DNA from 2 places in the Streptomyces nigra genome. Region 2 is predicted to be linked to the other one. Evidence: predicted binding sites of a transcription regulator. Region 2 holds the regulator's gene; the other holds the start of a gene.
The links. The regulator HrcA, encoded in region 2, represses chaperone genes, less so after heat shock. The targets are predictions, from matches to a motif close to TTNGCACTCNGNNNNNCNGAGTGCNAA.
Positions count from the first base shown of each region.

Region 1 (8,938 bases), 1.0 Mb from region 2:
CACGAGGCCGTCGAACGCGCCCTGACCGAGGCGGACGGCGAGGTGAAGACGGCCATCCTGGTCCTCCTCGCGGACGTCGACGGCCCGACAGCTACAGAACTGCTCAGCGCGGCGCGGGGGCATCTGCGGGAGGCGCTGCGAGAGGCCGGCGCCTGACCTCCGCCGCGTCCCGCAGCACCGCCACCAGCCGCTCGGCGGTCCGCACGTTGCACCGCCCCAACTGCACGAGGGCGTACGGCTCCTTCCCGGCCCCGGTGACGGGGTCCACGCACAGGGACGGCAGGACGACACCGACGGCGCCGAACGCCTCCCGCAGGGACGCGACGATCTCTTCGGAGGACCTCATGGGGGGTCACCTCTCCACGCGGAGTCACTGATTCGCCACACAGAGTGGCGGAATCGTCCCTAGGCTGGCCAGAGGGAACGTCCCAACACCCTTCGCTGTCCGACCGGGAGGTGCCATGCCGGGGCCCAAGGACCTGGATCCGTCGTCGTCGCCCCGTGCGCTGCTCGGCGCCGAGCTGCGGCACGCGCGCGAGAAGGCCGGCCTCAGCCAGGAGAAGCTGGGGCAACTGCTGTTCGTCAGCGGCTCGTTCGTCGGCCAGCTGGAGGCGGGGACCCGGCGGATCCAGCCCGACCAGGCCCGGGTGCTGGACGAAGTGCTGGGCACGGACGACTTCTTCCAGCGCAACTGCCGGGTGACGGCGCAGTCCCGGTATCCGGAGCACTTCGCGCAGGCGGCGGAGGCCGAGGCGACGGCCACGGAGATCCGTGAGTACGCCCCGCTCCTCGTCCCCGGCCTGCTGCAGACGCCCGCCTACGCCGAGGCGGTGTGCCGGGCCTACCAGCCGACCGCCCCGCAGGAGACGATCGACCGGCTGGTGAGCGCGCGGATGGAGCGGACGCGTCTGCTCAGCGATCCAACACACCCGTTGTTGTGGGTGGTTCTGGACGAGGGCGCGTTGCGGCGGGTCACCGGCGGACGCGAGGTGATGGCGGAGGCACTGCGGCACATCGCCGCCCTGATGCGCCGCAGCCGGGTCATCGTCCAGGTGCTGCCCTTCGAGGGCGGGGCGCACGCCGCCATGCAGGGCGCCCTCAAGCTGATGGAGTTCGAGGACGCGCCCCCGCTCGTCTACTTCGAAGGAGTCGGCACCGGACGGCTGGAGGACGACCCCGCCACCGTCCGACGCCGACGGCACACCTACGAGCTGCTCGCGGCCTGCGCGCTGTCTCCGTACAAGTCCCTGGCCCTCATCGAGGCCATGGCGCAGGATTACGCGCATGAGGAGCATCCCTGAGCAGGACCTGAAGGCGGCCACCTGGCACAAGTCCCGTCACAGCGGCGGCGATGGCGGCAACTGCCTCGAAGTCACCCACGACTTCCCCACCCTCGTCCCCGTCCGTGATTCCAAGACCCCCGGCGGACCGGCGCTCGTCTTTTCCGAATCCGCGTGGGAGGCCTTCGTCGAAGCGGTCAGGATCTGACCTAAACGACTTCTACGGTGGGCTCATGACCGACACCACGAACACCACCACCGTCACGGACGAGCGCGCCGACCTCCTGGAGACGCTCGCCAAGCACCGGCACTTCCTGCGGTTCACCACGCGTGATCTCACCGACGAGCAGGCGGGCATCCGGAGCACCGCCAGCGCGCTGTGTCTGGGCGGGCTGATCAAGCACGTCACGTCGGTGGAGCAGAAGTGGGCCGACTTCATCGTGGACGGACCGGCCGCGATGCCCGACTTCTCGACGATGACCGAGGCGGACTTCGCCAAGCGCGCCGACGAGTTCCGGATGCTGCCGGGCGAGACGCTGGCCGGGGTGCTGGCGGAGTACGAGGAGGTCGCCCGGCGCACCGACGAGCTCGTCGCGAAGCTGCCGGACCTGAACGCGTCCCACCCGCTGCCGCGGGCGCCGTGGTTCGACGAGGACGCCCGCTGGTCGGCCCGCAGGGTGCTGCTGCACATCATCGCCGAGACCGCGCAGCACGCCGGTCACGCCGACATCATCAGGGAGTCCCTGGACGGGGCGAGGACGATGGGCTGAGAGTTGGCGCGAAGGGGTGGGGACTGCCCAGACTGGGGTCCATGAACCACGCCCAGATGACCGCCCTGGGCCGTGCTCTCCGTGTCCTCGGTGAGCACGGCGACGCCCTCTCCGCGGACACGCCCGACGCGAAGCTGCACGAGATGAAGGCGGATCTGCGCCGCGCGCTGGAGCTGCTCGACGAGAGCGTCTCCGGCGCGGCGCCGGCCACGCGCTGCCCGGAGCATCCGAACGGGCCGGTCGACGAGAACGCGCACGACCTGTGCCTGCTCTGCGAGACCCGGCGCCGGGCCGCGCGGCGTTCGGAGTTCAACGGCCCCGACGTGCCCCGGTCCCCCGAGCCGACGGCGCCGTCCCGGTACGGGGTGCGGGGCGACCGCCCCCAGCCCCAGCAGCGCTGGCTGCCGGAGCTGTGGAACGGCCAGGAGTGGCAGTTGTGCGGGACCCCGCGCCGCGACCGCCAGGAGGCCGAGCTGTATCTCGCCGCCCAGCGGCGCGGGCCGCGCGCGGCGATGGCGTACCGGCTGGTGCACGAGTTCACCGACTACGAGGTGCTGCGGATCTGGGGCACCCCGGTGAAGGTCGACATCGAGCCCCTGGGCAATCTGTAGCCGCTACTCCACCGTGGCGGGCTCGCGTGCCGACCGCGAGGACCACCCTGCAGCGGCGAGGCACCCCGTGTCCCCCACCCCTTCCCCAGCGTGACGGCCGCGCGGGGCCGGGGTCAGCTGAGGGTCCGCAGCGACGCGGCGTCGTACGGCTTCAGCTCGTCGATGCGGCCCTCGAGGACCTTCGCCGCCCACTGCGGGTCCTGCAGCAGGGCGCGACCGACGGCCACCAGGTCGTACTCGTCGCGCTCCAGCGCGTCCAGCAGGTCGTCGAAGCCCTTGGTGGCGGAGCCCTCCCCCACGAACGCCCGGATGAACTCGCCGTCGAGGCCGACCGAGCCGACCGTGATGGTGGGGCGGCCGGTCAGCTTCTTCGTCCAGCCCGCGAGGTTGAGGTCGGAGCCGTCGAACTCCGGGATCCAGTAGCGGCGGGTGGAGGCGTGGAAGGCGTCGACACCGGCGGCGGCGAGCGGGGCGAGGATGGCCTCCAGCTCCTGCGGGGTCTCCGCGAGGCGCGCGTCGTACGCCTCCTGCTTCCACTGCGAGTAGCGGAAGATCACCGGGAAGGTGGGCGACACCCGCTCGCGTACGGCGGCCACGATCTCGGCGGCGAAGAGCGTGCGCGCGACCGGGTCACCGCCGTAGGCGTCGGTGCGGCGGTTGGTGCCCGCCCACAGGAACTGGTCGACCAGGTAGCCGTGCGCGCCGTGGATCTCCACGCCGTCGAAGCCGATGCGCTCGGCGTCGGCGGCGGCCTCCGCGAAGGCGGCGATCACGTCGTCCAGGTCCTGGCGGGTCATCGCGCGGCCGGTGGGCTCGTCGGCGCCGATGCGCAGCCCGGAGGGGCCGATGGCCGGGGCGTCCGGGAAGGGCTGCTGGCCCTGCTCGCGGACCATGCCGATGTGCCACAGCTGCGGCACGATCGTGCCGTCCGCCGCGTGCACCGCCTCGGCGACCTTCGCCCAGCCGGCCAGCTGCTCCTCGCCGTGGAACCGGGGCACCCGGTCGCTCTGGCCCGCCGACGGGTGCCCGACATAGGTGCCCTCGGTGACGATCAGACCGACGCCGGACGCCGCCCGGCGCGCGTAGTACGACAGCACGTCCTCCCCGGGGACGCCGCCCGGCGAGAACATCCGGGTCATCGGCGCCATCACGATGCGGTTCGGGACGGTGAGGCCGTTGATGACGGCCGGCCGGGACAGGATCTCGGCCGCACGGGAGGCGGCGGGCTGGGCGAGGGTCATACGGGGGGCTCCTCGGTGGGGGATGCGGTCGACTGACCGGGCAGTATGTGCGCGTGCATTGTTACACCACCTTAAGCACTTCCCCGGCTCCCCCGCATCCCGTTCGCCGTTCCCGTCCGCGTGAGCCCGGACACGCCGAAGGGCGGCACCTCCTGCCGGAACAGGAAGTGCCGCCCTCCGTGTAGGACGTGGACCGTCCGGGGCCGGGGGCCCCGAGGACGATCAGAAGTCCATGTCACCGCCCGGCATGCCGCCGCCGGCCGGGGCCGCGGCCTTCTCCGGCTTGTCGGCGATGACGGCCTCGGTGGTGAGGAACAGCGCGGCGATCGACGCGGCGTTCTGCAGCGCGGAGCGCGTCACCTTGGCCGGGTCGATGATGCCCTCGGCGACCAGGTCGACGTACTCACCGGTCGCGGCGTTCAGGCCGTGACCCGGGGTGAGGTTGCGGACCTTCTCCACCACGACGCCGCCCTCGAGACCGGCGTTGACGGCGATCTGCTTCAGCGGGGCCTCGAGCGCGAGCTTGACGGCGGCCGCACCGGTCGCCTCGTCGCCCTGGAGCTCCAGCTTCTCGAAGACGCTGGAGGCCTGCAGCAGGGCCACGCCACCACCGGCGACGATGCCCTCCTCGACGGCCGCCTTGGCGTTGCGCACGGCGTCCTCGATGCGGTGCTTGCGCTCCTTGAGCTCCACCTCGGTGGCGGCACCGGCCTTGATGACCGCGACACCGCCGGCGAGCTTCGCCAGGCGCTCCTGCAGCTTCTCGCGGTCGTAGTCCGAGTCGCTGTTCTCGATCTCGGCGCGGATCTGGTTGACCCGGCCCTGGACCTGCTCGGAGGAGCCGGCACCGTCGACGATGGTGGTCTCGTCCTTGGTGATGACGACCTTGCGGGCCTTGCCCAGGAGGTCCAGGGAGGTGTTCTCCAGCTTGAGACCGACCTCCTCGGAGATGACCTCGCCACCGGTGAGGATGGCGATGTCGTTCAGCATCGCCTTGCGGCGGTCGCCGAAGCCCGGGGCCTTGACCGCGACGGACTTGAAGGTGCCGCGGATCTTGTTGACGACCAGGGTCGACAGGGCCTCGCCCTCGACGTCCTCGGCGATGATCAGCAGCGGCTTGCCCGACTGCATGACCTTCTCCAGGAGCGGGAGCAGGTCCTTGACGTTGGCGATCTTGGAGTTCGCGATCAGGATGTACGGGTCGTCGAGAACGGCCTCCATACGCTCCATGTCGGTGGCGAAGTACGCCGAGATGTAGCCCTTGTCGAAGCGCATACCCTCGGTGAGCTCCAGCTCCAGACCGAAGGTCTGGGACTCCTCGACGGTGATGACGCCTTCCTTGCCGACCTTGTCCATGGCCTCGGCGATGAGCTCGCCGATCTGGGTGTCGGCGGCGGAGATGGAGGCCGTGGAAGCGATCTGCTCCTTGGTCTCGACATCCTTGGCCTGCTCGAGCAGGGCGGCGCTGACGGCCTCGACGGCACGCTCGATGCCGCGCTTGAGGGCCATCGGGTTGGCGCCGGCGGCGACGTTGCGCAGGCCCTCCTTGACCAGGGCCTGGGCGAGGACGGTCGCGGTGGTCGTACCGTCACCGGCGACGTCGTCCGTCTTCTTGGCGACTTCCTTGACCAGCTCGGCGCCGATCTTCTCGTACGGGTCCTCGAGCTCGATCTCCTTGGCGATGGAGACACCATCGTTGGTGATCGTGGGGGCGCCCCACTTCTTCTCGAGGACGACGTTGCGGCCCTTGGGGCCGAGCGTCACCTTGACGGCGTCCGCGAGCTGGTTCATGCCGCGCTCGAGGCCGCGCCGCGCCTCCTCGTCGAACGCGATGATCTTGGCCATGTGAAGTGGTCCCTCCAGGACTGGGGGTGATTCCTTCGGACCGCGCCCGCGCCCGCGACGGACGGCTCGCCGGCCGCGTGGTTCCTTGCCCCACCTGGCCTGCGGGCCTCACCGACCCGGTCCTCCTTTGTCACTCTCACCTTCAGAGTGCTAACGCCAATGATTAGCACTCGGGGTACGAGAGTGCAAGGCGCCCGCGCTGCGCGCCCGTCGCGCACAGGGGCGCGCGGGCACGGCGAAGGGCCCGCGCCCCCAGGAGGCGCGGGCCCTTCGAAGAAGAACGTCGCTGCTGTTCGTCGACGCGTGCTTCAGCCGGTCGCCAGCCGGACCATGTCCGCCTGCGGCCCCTTCTGACCCTGCGAGATCTCGAAATCGACCCGCTGGCCCTCTTCCAGGGTGCGGTAACCGTCCATCTGGATCGCGCTGTAGTGGACGAAAACATCCGCACCACCGTCGACCGCGATGAAGCCGTACCCCTTCTCCGCGTTGAACCACTTGACGGTGCCCTGAGCCATGCCTAACTCCCCTATTACTGGCCCTTGCACAGATCCACACTTCGCGGATCCGGGTCAGACCTCACCCCCCAATCGGTCGGGGGCGTGCGCCGGAACGCGTCGACCGCGGCTGAATGTATCTGCCCAACTGCCGTCTGCAACAGGTCAATCGGACGAGAAATCCGGGCACGACCGGTCGGGAATGTGGGGACAATTCCGCTGACTTCGCGTCAAGTCCGGCCGGACAAACGGGGCATGAGTCGCAAAAGGGCCGCGCACTTTGGCTACTTCTTGTCGGGCCGGCGGCACGCATCAAAGGCGGCCGGTCCGTGAACCGGCGGTGCGTTCCCCAACTGTACCCCGCTCAATCACACAGAATTGCCTCCTCCGTTTCTCTCACGGAGGAGGCAATTCGATGAACGCTCGGTGACTGAGGTTACCGAAGGTAATGTTCAGTCATCCGGTCAGCCGCCGGCGACGGCCGGAATGATGGAGACACCGGCGCCGTCCGGAGTGGCGGTCTCCAGACCCTGCTCGAAACGCACGTCGTCGTCGTTCACGTACACGTTCACGAAGCGGCGGAGCTTGCCCTGGTCGTCCAGCACACGGGCGGCGATCCCCGTGTGGTTCTTCTCCAGGTCGGAGATGACCTCGGCCAGGGTCGCGCCCTCGGCGGCGACCTCGGCCCGACCGCCGGTGTAGGTGCGCAGGATGGTCGGGATGCGAACGGTCACGCTCATGCGAGGCCAGCCTCTCGGAAGGAGTCAAGGTTGGGACGAATCGTCGCGGTGAGGCCCGTACCCGCCACCGCGTCCAGCGTCTTCAGGCCGTCACCGGTGTTCAGGACGACCGTGGTCTTGGTGGGGTCGAGCACCCCGCTCTCGATGAGCTTCTTCGTGACGCCCACCGTCACACCGCCCGCGGTCTCGGCGAAGACGCCCTCCGTGCGCGCGAGCAGCTTGATCGCCTGCACGATCTCGGCGTCCGTCACGTCCTCCACCGCACCGCCCGTGCGGCGCGCGATGTCCAGGACGTAGGGGCCGTCGGCCGGGTTGCCGATGGCGAGCGACTTGGCGATGGTGTCCGGCTTCTGCGGGCGGACCACGTCGTGCCCCGCCTTGAAGGCGGTGGACACCGGCGAGCAGCCCTCGGCCTGGGCACCGAAGATCTTGTACGGCTTGTCCTCGACCAGCCCGAGCTTGATCAGCTCCTGGAGGCCCTTGTCGATCTTGGTGAGCTGGGAGCCGGAGGCGATCGGGACGACCAGCTGGTCCGGCAGGCGCCAGCCGAGCTGCTCGCAGATCTCGTACGCGAGCGTCTTGGAGCCCTCGGCGTAGTACGGCCGCAGGTTGACGTTCACGAAGCCCCAGCCCTCACCGGCCGGGTCGCCGATCAGCTCGGAGCAGAAACGGTTCACGTCGTCGTAGTTGCCCTCGATGCCGACAAGCTCGCCGCCGTAGATCGCGGCCATGACGACCTTGCCCTGCTCCAGGTCGTGCGGGATGAACACGCACGAGCGGAGGCCGGCGCGGGCCGCGGCGGCGCCCACGGCGCCGGCCAGGTTGCCCGTCGAGGAGCAGGACAGGGTGGTGAAGCCGAAGGCGCGCGCGGCCTCCAGGGCCTGCGCGACCACGCGGTCCTTGAAGCTGTGCGTCGGGTTGCCGGAGTCGTCCTTGACGTACAGGCCGCCGGTGACGCCCAGTTCGCGGGCGAGGTTGTCGGCCTTGACGAGCTTGGTCCAGCCGGGGTTGATGTTCGGCTTGTCCGCCACGTCGGCCGGGACGGGCAGCAGGGGCGCGTAGCGCCAGATGTTCGCGGGGCCCGCCTCGATGCGCTGACGGAGCTTCTCGGTGTCGTAGCCGGAGAAGTCGTAGGCGATCTCGAGCGGGCCGAAACACTCCTCGCAGGCGAAGACCGGGCCGAGCGGGACGCGGTGGCCGCACTCGCGACAGGAGAGCGCCGCTGCGGGGCCGAGGTCTACGGTGGAGTCGGTGCTGCTTGCAACAGTCTGCACAGCCATGTGAGGCGAGGCCCTTTCTCCTCATCTTCCTCACGACGCATCTCGCCGTGAGACGGATTTGGCACCTTCCCTAGCCGGGAGCCTCGCGAGGACGATCAACGGTGACGATCGACGCTGATCTACGAGAACCGACTGGAGGGTTGCCGGGGCTTCATCGGGCCGTGTCCCTCTGCCCCTCTGGATGAGCGGTATGCGGTTGTACTGCGGTTGTGAACCCGGGCGACCCTGACATGCGATGGTCACTCGCGTTGTTCAAGACTGTAACCGAAGGCCAGGACAGTTGAGAGAGCCGTCCGAACCGCGAGATGGATCACCGACGTCGTTCGACAGTGAGGAGCCGCCGACCGTGCTGGAAGAAGTCGAGCGCTGGCTGATCAGCCGCTCCTGGTCCCTGGCCGACCGCCCGCTGCACCATGTCCTGGCCGCCAAGCAGCGCAGCGGCCAGTCGGTGTCGGTCGTCCTGCCCGCGCTCAACGAGGAGGAGACGGTCGGCGACATCGTCGCGATCATCGCCCACGACCTGGTGCACCAGGTGCCGCTGGTCGACGAGATCGTCGTCGTCGACTCCGGGTCCACCGACCGCACCGCCGAGGTCGCCGCGGCGGCCGGCGCGCGGGTCGTGCACCGCGACGACATCCTGCCCCGCGTCCCGGCCGTGCCCGGCAAGGGCGAGGTGC
Region 1 covers NZ_CP029043.1:3,370,244-3,379,181, forward strand. Annotated here, with positions in the region: gene murQ (N-acetylmuramic acid 6-phosphate etherase) at 1-156, shown strand, start outside; gene DC008_RS15410 (hypothetical protein) at 104-346, opposite strand; gene DC008_RS15415 (helix-turn-helix domain-containing protein) at 462-1,301, shown strand; gene DC008_RS15420 (DUF397 domain-containing protein) at 1,285-1,488, shown strand; gene DC008_RS15425 (DinB family protein) at 1,514-2,050, shown strand; gene DC008_RS15430 (hypothetical protein) at 2,092-2,661, shown strand; gene DC008_RS15435 (NADH:flavin oxidoreductase) at 2,775-3,902, opposite strand; gene groL (chaperonin GroEL) at 4,125-5,747, opposite strand; gene DC008_RS15445 (cold-shock protein) at 6,056-6,262, opposite strand; gene DC008_RS15450 (MoaD/ThiS family protein) at 6,706-6,981, opposite strand; gene thrC (threonine synthase) at 6,978-8,261, opposite strand; SAM riboswitch class I at 8,280-8,449, opposite strand; gene DC008_RS15460 (glucosyl-3-phosphoglycerate synthase) at 8,608-8,938, shown strand, end outside.
Region 1: a site for HrcA is predicted at 5,911-5,937, ahead of groL (chaperonin GroEL). Genes of this name have one in related genera too.

Region 2 (8,938 bases):
GGCGTCCGCGCCGGCCCGCTCGACGGCGAGGGCCTCGTCCGGGGTGGTGGCCGTGACGAGCGTGAAGGTCCCGGCGCGCCGGAGGGACTCCAGCACGTCGGCGCCGGGGACGCCGAAGTGGAAGGAGACGACCGGCACCGGGTTGTCGAGCAGCACGGCGAGCTTGGCGTCGTAGCCGTCGTCCCGGCCGCTGTCACGGTCCCCCAGCTCGGTCTCGTACCAGGCGGCCTCACCGGCCAGCTGGTGGGCGTAGACGTCGACGGCCGCCGCATTGGAGGGTGCGGCGCCGGCCGCTCCGGTGGAGCCGGTGCTTGCACCGGGATACTCCGGCTGGGGCATGAAGAGGTTGACGCCGAAGGGGCGCTGGGTCAGGCTCCGCAGCTGCTTGATCTCCTGGTACATCCCGTCGGCCGTCTTGTACCCGGCGGCGAGAAAGCCCAGCCCCCCGGCCTCGGACACGGCGGCGGCGAGCTGCGGCAGGGAGACGCCGCCGGCCATGGGTGCCTGCACGATCGGGTGAGGCAGGAGATCGGTCAGTGCGGAGGACATGACCGCATGTTGTCACGTCCCCCGAACAAGTCCGAATCGGCCCTTCCCCTTGCGGGGCAAGGGATCGGGCCGTCCGGGTCAGCGTCCGTTGAAGGCGTCCTTCAGGCGCGAGAACAGCCCCTGCTGACCGGGCTGGAACTGGCCCTGGGGCCGCTCCTCGCCGCGCAGCTTGGACAGCTCGCGCAGCAGGCGCTCCTGCTCCGGGTCGAGCTTGGTCGGGGTCTGCACCTCGACGTGGACGACGAGGTCGCCCCGGCCGCCGCCGCGCAGATGCGTGACACCGCGGCCGTGCAGCGGGATCGACTGGCCGGACTGGGTGCCGGGCCGGATGTCGACCTCCTCCATGCCGTCCAGCGTCTCCAGCGGCACCTTGGTGCCGAGCGCCGCCGCCGTCATCGGGATGGTGACGGTGCAGTGCAGGTCGTCGCCGCGCCGCTGGAAGGTGCTGTGCGGCAGCTCGTGGATCTCGACGTAGAGGTCGCCGGCGGGACCGCCGCCGGGGCCGACCTCGCCCTCACCGGCGAGCTGGATCCGCGTGCCGTTGTCGACACCGGCCGGGATCTTGACGGTGAGGGTGCGGCGGGACCGCACACGTCCGTCGCCCGCGCACTCCGGGCACGGCGTCGGGACGACCGTGCCGAAGCCCTGGCACTGCGGGCAGGGGCGCGAGGTCATGACCTGGCCGAGGAAGGACCGCGTCACCTGCGACACCTCGCCGCGACCGCGGCACATGTCACAGGTCTGGGCGGAGGTGCCGGGGGCGGCGCCCTCGCCGCTGCAGGTGTTGCAGACGACGGCGGTGTCGACCTGGATGTCCTTCGTGGTGCCGAAGGCCGCCTCGTCGAGCTCGACCTCCAGCCGGATCATCGCGTCCTGGCCCCGCCGCGTCCTCGAGCGCGGGCCCCGCTGGGAGGCCGTGCCGAAGAACGCGTCCATGATGTCGGAGAAGTTGCCGAAGCCGCCGGCGCCGAAGCCGCCCGCGCCGCCGCCGCCCGCCTGGGACAGCGGGTCGCCGCCGAGGTCGTAGACCTGCTTCTTCTGCGGGTCCGACAGCACCTCGTAGGCGGCGTTGATCTCCTTGAACCGCTCCTGGGTCTTCGGGTCCGGGTTGACGTCCGGGTGCAGCTCGCGGGCGAGCCGCCGGAAGGCCTTCTTGATCTCTTCCTGCGACGCGTCGCGACGCACGCCGAGCACGGCGTAGTAGTCCGTGGCCACCTACGACTCCGCCAGGATCTGTCCGACGTAACGTGCCACTGCGCGTACCGCTCCCATCGTTCCCGGGTAATCCATGCGGGTCGGTCCGACCACGCCGAGCTTGGCGACTGCCTCGCCGCCCGAACCGTAGCCCACCGAGACCACGGACGTGGAGTTGAGTCCCTCGTAGGCGTTCTCGTGCCCGATCCGCACGGTCATGCCCGAATCCCCGGCCTCGCCAAGCAACTTGAGGAGGACGACCTGCTCCTCCAGGGCTTCCAGGACCGGCCGGATGGTGAGGGGGAAGTCATGTCCGAAGCGGGTCAGATTGGCGGTGCCGCCGATCATCAGCCGCTCCTCGTTCTCCTCGACGAGTGTCTCCAGGAGGGTGGAGAGCACGGTCGAGACGGTGCCGCGGTCCTCGACGTCGAAGGCCTCGGGCAGGTCCTCGACGAGCCGGGGCACGTCGGTGAAGCGCCGGCCGGCGACCCGGCTGTTCAGCCGGGCGCGCAGGTCCGCGAGCGAGGCCTCGCCGACGGGGGCCGGGCAGTCGATCATCCGCTGCTCGACCCGGCCGGTGTCCGTGATCAGGACGAGCATCACGCGCGCGGGGGCGAGCGAGAGCAGCTCGACGTGCCGGACGGTGGACCGGGTCAGCGACGGGTACTGGACGACGGCGACCTGCCGGGTGAGCTGCGCGAGCAGCCGCACCGTGCGGGCGACGACGTCGTCGAGGTCGACGGCGCCGTCGAGGAAGTTCTGGATGGCGCGCCGCTCGGGCGGGGTCATCGGCTTCACACCGGCGAGCTTGTCGACGAAGAGGCGGTAGCCCTTGTCGGTGGGGATGCGCCCGGCGCTGGTGTGCGGCTGCGCGATGTAGCCCTCGTCCTCCAGGGCCGCCATGTCGTTGCGTACGGTCGCCGGGGAGACGCCGAGGTTGTGCCGCTCGGTGAGCGCCTTGGAGCCCACCGGCTCCTCCGTCCCGACGTAGTCCTGGACGATCGCGCGCAGCACCTGGAGCCTGCGTTCACTCAGCATCTCGCGCACACCTCCAGCGGTCGGTCCTCTTGGCACCCTTCCTGGCACTCTGTCCGTCCGAGTGCCAGCCGTCCCCGGCCAGTGTACGGCGGTGGGGTGCACCCCGGGCAAGGCCGGTCGGTTTCACCTCCGTGCCCGGCGGGGGTGTCTTGGCTAGCGTCGCGGTATGACGGTGACTTGGGAAGACCTGGGGTGGGAGCGGTTGGCGGACGGGGTGGGCCGGTGCCGTCTGCCGGGGTGGGACTGCACCGTGGGGCTGGTGGCGGGCGACGGCGCCGCGCTGGCCGTCGACGCCGGGTCGAGCCTCGCGGAGGGGGCGCGGCTGCGGACGCAGGCGCAGTGGCTCACGGGTCACCGTGTGACCCATCTCGCGCTGACCCACCCCCACTTCGATCATGTCTTCGGCGCCGCGGCCTTCGCGGGCGCGGAGGTCTACGGGCCGGTGGGCATGGGGACGGTCCTGGAGGGGCGGCACGCGCGCGAGGAGCTGCGCGCGGACGCGGTGCGCCACGGCCTGGACGCGGCGGCGGCCGAGGAGGCGGCGGACGCGCTGGTCGTGCCCCGCCATCCGGTGAGCGGCGAGTGGACGCTGGACCTCGGCGGCGGGCGGCAGGTCCTGCTGGCGAACGTGGGCCCGGCGCACACGGCGCACGATCTGGTGGTGCTGGTGCCGGGCCGGCTCCCCGGCGACCCGGAGGTGGTGTTCTGCGGCGACCTGGTGGAGGAGTCGGGGGAACCCCAGGCCGGCCCGGACGCCGTGCCCTCGCACTGGCCGGCCGCGCTGGACCGGCTGCTGGACCTCGGCGGTGAGGACGCGCTGTACGTACCCGGTCACGGAGCGGTGGTGGACGCGGAGTTCGTCCGGCGCCAGCGCGACGGGCTGGCCGCCAGATTCGGCGTGTCGCGGTGAGCGGGGGGCCGCTTCTCCTATCGTCGTGCGAATGCGCCAGTACTCCCCGGACCTGACCCCGCCCTGGAAGAAGCCCACGTCCGTGCCCGAGGTCCCGGCGGAGCCGGGCCTGGTGGTCGAGGAGCCCGGTACGGGCTTCTGCGGCGCGGTGATCCGCTGCGAGGCGGGCACGGTCACCCTGGAGGACCGCTTCGGCAAGCACCGGGTGTTCCCGCTGGAGCCCCGGGGCTTTCTGCTGGAGGACCGCGTGGTCACCCTGGTGAGGCCGGCGGCGGGCCCGGCCCGCCCGGCACGCACGGCGTCCGGCTCCGTGGCGGTCCCCGGCGCGCGGGCGCGGGTGGCCCGGGCGGGGCGCATCTATGTGGAGGGCCGGCACGACGCCGAGCTGGTCGAGAAGGTGTGGGGCGACGACCTGCGCATCGAGGGCGTGGTCGTGGAGTACCTGGAGGGCGTCGACGACCTGCCGTCGATCGTGGCGGACTTCGCGCCCGGCCCCGACGCGCGGCTGGGCGTCCTGGTGGACCCCCTGGAGCCGGGCTCGAAGGAGTGGCGGATCGCACAGGCGGTGACCAGCGAGCACGCGCTGGTCGTCGGCCACCCGTACATCGACATCTGGGAGGCCGTGAAGCCCTCGTCCCTGGGCATCGAGTCCTGGCCCCGGGTCCCGCACGGCCAGGACTGGAAGAAGGGCGTCTGCCGCGCCCTGGGCTGGCCGCCGGACAACACCGGCGCGGTCTGGCAGGCCATCCTGAAACGGGTCGGCTCCTACAAGGACCTGGAACCGGAGCTGCTGGGCCGCGTGGAGGAACTGATCGACTTCGTCACGGCGGGCGGCGGCGACTGACACCGGGTTCGGGAACTCGCCGGAGGGGTCAGTCCACCAGGTCCCGGACCACCGCGTCGGCCAGCAGCCGTCCTCGCAGGGTGAGGACCGCCCGCCCCTCCGCGTACGGCTCTTCCTTCAGCAGCCCTTCCTTCAGCGCCCGCCGCGAAGCCGCCAGGCCCTGCTCGCGCAGCAGGTCCAGGGGGGCGCCCTCGCGGAGTCTCAGTTCCAGGAGGATGCCTTCGACCCTTCTGTCCTCCTCGGACAGCAGCTCGCGGCCGGCGCCCGGGGAGCGGCCCTCCGCCAGGGCGGCCGCGTATGCGCCGGGGTGCTTGACGTTCCACCAGCGCACGCCGCCTACGTGGGAGTGGGCGCCCGGACCCGCGCCCCACCAGTCGGCGCCGCGCCAGTACAACTCGTTGTGCAGGCAGCGGCCCGCCTCGGAGGTCGCCCAGTTCGAGACCTCGTACCAGGCGTAGCCCGCCTCGGACAGGACGGACTCGGCGATCAGATAGCGGTCGGCGTGGACGTCGTCGTCGGTCATCGGGACCTCGCCGCGGCGGATGCGCCGGGCCAGCTGGGTGCCCTCCTCGACGATCAGGGCGTACGCCGACACATGGTCGGGCCCGGCGCCGATCGCCGCCTCCAGGGACGCCCGCCAGTCGTCGTCCGACTCGCCCGGGGTGCCGTAGATCAGGTCCAGGTTCACATGGTCGAAGCCGGCCGCGCGGGCCTCGGCGACACAGGCCTCGGGGCGGCCGGGGGTGTGCGTGCGGTCGAGGATCTTCAGGACGTGCTGCCTGGCGCTCTGCATGCCGAACGAGATCCGGTTGAAGCCGCCCTCGCGGAGCGTGGCCAGATAGGCCGGGTCGACCGACTCCGGGTTGGCCTCGGTGGTGATCTCCGCGTCCGGCGCCAGCCCGAACTCGTCGCGGATCGCCCCCAGCATCCGTACGAGGTCGCCGGCGGCCAGCAGGGTGGGCGTACCGCCGCCGACGAAGACCGTGCGGACCTCGCGCGGGTCGTCGCCGAGCACCTTGCGGGCCAGACGGATCTCGTCGACGAGGGTCTCGGCGTAGTTGTCCCGGGACGCCAGGACGCCGCCGCTGCCGCGCAGCTCGGTCGCCGTGTAGGTGTTGAAGTCGCAGTAGCCGCAGCGGGTCGCGCAGTACGGGACGTGCAGATAGAAACCGAGGGGGCGGTCGGCCGCGCCGGTGAGCGCGTGCGCGGGCAGCGCGCCGTCGGCGGGGACGGGCTCGCCGTCGGGGAGTGCGGAGGGCATGGGCTCCATTGTCCCGCACCGCGCGCGCTACTCGGCCTGCAGCACCAGCAGGGCGAGATCGTCGTCCGGCGGGCGGCCGCCGAACTCGTGCACCAGCCTGCGGATGCGTTCCGCGATCAGCTCGGCGTCCAGGCCCGCGCAGCCGGCCAGGGCGGTCGCGAGGCCGTCGCCGTCGTCGAACTGGCGGGAGCCGCTGCGCCGCTCCGTCACCCCGTCCGTCACACAGAGCAGGGTGTCTCCGGAGCGCAGCTCGAAGGTCTCGCTGGTGTAGGTGGCGTCCTCGAAGACGCCGAGCAGGGTCTGCGGCTGGGCGGCGGAGTGGACCTCGCCGTCCGCGCCGAGGAGGAGGGGCAGCGGGTGCCCGGCGGAGCCGAGCGTGCAGCGGACACCGCCCTGGAACGGGGTGAGCTCGCCGTACAGCAGGGACAGGAAGCGGGTCTGCGGGCCGTCGCCGGGCGCGACGGGTCCTACGAGGGCGCGGGCGGCGGCGTCGGCGGCCTCCGTGGCGTCGTCCAGGAGCAGCTGGTTGAGCCGGTCGAGGACATCGGCGACGCGGTAGCCCTCGCGGGCGAGCAGCCGCAGCCAGGGGCGGGCGATGCCGATCACCACGGCCGCCTCGGGTCCCTTGCCCTGGACGTCGCCGATGGCGAAGCACCAGCGGCCGTCGCCGGCCGGGAAGAGGTCGTAGAAGTCGCCGCTCGGGCCGCCCTTGTCGCACGGCTCGTGGACCAGCGCGCTGGCCACGCCGGGGATCTTCGCGACGGCGCCGGGCAGCAGCCCGCGCTGGAGCACCCGGCTGATGGTGGCCTGCCGCGCGTACTGGCGGGCCGCGCCGATGGCGAGGGCCACCCGCCGGCCGAGGTCCTCCACGAGCCCGGTGATCTCGTCCGGGAAGCTCGTCACGCCGGCCCGTCCGATGACCAGCGTGCCCAGCGGGCGGCCCCCGGCGATCAGGCGATAGGCGAGTGCGGTGCCCCGCGCGCCGCGGGCGCCGAGTGCCACGCCGGGCCAGGGGTGGGTGACGGGCCCGGTGCGGTGGTCGTCCGCCGGGCACGGGGGCTCCTTCTCCAGGGCGCGGCGCAGCTCCTCGATGTGGTTCTCCGAGGCGTGCCAGACGCGGGCGAGGCGGGGGCCGGTGCCGTCCACCGGGCCGCTCCCGCCGGAGCCGGGGTGTCCGTGGCCCCAGCGCCCGGCGACCTCGTCCTCCAGCCACACCGCGCACCAGTCGGCGAGCCGCGGCACGATCAACTGGCCGGCGAGCGCGGCGACCAGGTTCTCGTCGAGCTGCCCGGCGAGCAGGTCGGACGCCTCGGCGAGAAAGGACAGGGCGCCGCGGTCGAGCCAGTCCCGCTCCCGCTCCCCGCGATGGGGGTGCTCCCCGGGATGGCCCCCCGGATGGCCCCCGGGGTGGTCGCCGGCCGGATCGGGCGGTTCGGACGGGGGCGGCTCCGGCGCGAGGATCTCGGCGACACGCAACCCGTCGTCCGGCGTGTGCTCCCCCGTGCCGGGGCGCGAGCCGTCCCGATCCGCCAGGGGGTCCTCGGGGGGCAGCCTGGCCCACACGGTCTTGGCCCCGGTGCGGTAGGTGACGCCCCAGGACTCGGCGAGCCGGGCCACCAGACGCAGTCCGCGCCCGTGCTCCGGGGTGTCGTACGGCCCGTCGGGCTCCGTGTCGCGCGGGGCGCGCGAGGGGTGGCGGTCCTGGACCTCGACGACCAGGGCGCCGGTGTCCGGCTCCAGCCGGCAGGTGAGCTGGACGTCGGTGCCGGCGTGGACGACGGCGTTGGTGACGAGTTCGCTGACGGCCAGGACGGCGTCCTGGGTCTGGCGCTCGCGGATGCGGTCCGCGCCGGGGAGGCCGGAGGACGCCCACTCGGTCAGGGCGGAGCGCAGGAAGGTGCGGGCGGTGCCCGGGGAGAGGGGGCTGCCGGGGAGGGTGGCGCGGGTCTCGGCGGTCGGTAAGGGGTGCGCGGGGGCGGCGGTCGGGCGTGCAGGGGCGTCCGTGCGATGCCCAGGGGCGTCCGTGCGGTGCGCGGGCGCGTCCGTAGGGTGCGCGGGCGCACCGACGCGCGGGCCTCCGTGCGCAGGCGCGCTCGGGGCGTGCGCGGGCGCGTCCTGGGCGCGAGGGGGCGCGTCCTCCCCGTGTGCGGGCGCATCAGAGGCACGGGTGACGGTCTCCCGTTGCACCGGAATGGCCCCCATCGACAGCTCCCCGAGCAGTTCGAACGAATACGCCTCGGACGACGCCGACAGAGTGACAGACTGGCCGCGCCCATAAGCACCGAGTTACCGAAGTGGGCCGCCATGAGTGAGAACCGTGCTACGCCTGTGCTCGAAGACGGACCGATTGACGGCCGAATTCGAGCGGCGGAGCTGCGCCCCCTGCTCGCCGCGATGACCGCGGCGCGCGACGGCGAATTCCGCAGGCTCCCCGAGACCGGGGACGGCATGGTGGCCGAACTGACCGCCGTCTTCAACCAGATCATGGACCGAAGCACCCACTTCAACGGGGAGATGCAGCGGGTCAAACGGGAGCTGGTGCGCTACGGCCGGCTCGACGAGCGGCTCTCGGCGAGCCCGGGCCAGGGCGACTGGACGACCCGCGTCGACGACGTCAACGTCGTCCTGGACGCCCTCGTGGCACCGGCCGCCAACGCGACCCGGGTGCTCGACGCGGTGGCGGGCGGCGACCTCACCCAGCGCGTCGACCTGCACGACGGCAGCCGCCAGTTGCGCGGCGATCTGCGCCGCCTCGGCCGAGCCGTGAACACGATGGTCGACCAGCTCTCCCTGTTCACCGGCGAGGTGACCCGGGTGGCCCGCGAGGTCGGCACCGAGGGCCGGCTCGGCGGCCGCGCCAAGGTCCGCCGATTGTCGGGCAGTTGGCGGGACGTCACCGAGGCGGTCAACACGATGGCATCCCGGCTGACGGCCCAGGTGCGGGACATCGCGCTGGTGACGACGGCGGTGGCACGGGGCGATCTGACCCGTACGGTCACCGTGGAGGCGACGGGCGAGCTGCTGGAACTGAAGCTGACGGTCAACACGATGGTCGAGCAGCTCTCCGCGTTCGCCGACGAGGTGACCCGGGTGGCCCGCGAGGTCGGCACCGAAGGTCAACTGGGCGGCCGGGCCCAGGTCC
Region 2 covers NZ_CP029043.1:2,361,802-2,370,739, forward strand. Annotated here, with positions in the region: gene DC008_RS10960 (nitronate monooxygenase) at 1-549, opposite strand, end outside; gene dnaJ (molecular chaperone DnaJ) at 628-1,764, opposite strand; gene hrcA (heat-inducible transcriptional repressor HrcA) at 1,765-2,781, opposite strand; gene DC008_RS10975 (MBL fold metallo-hydrolase) at 2,948-3,691, shown strand; gene DC008_RS10980 (DUF3097 domain-containing protein) at 3,723-4,535, shown strand; gene hemW (radical SAM family heme chaperone HemW) at 4,564-5,796, opposite strand; gene DC008_RS10990 (ATP-binding SpoIIE family protein phosphatase) at 5,824-7,998, opposite strand; gene DC008_RS10995 (HAMP domain-containing protein) at 8,101-8,938, shown strand, end outside.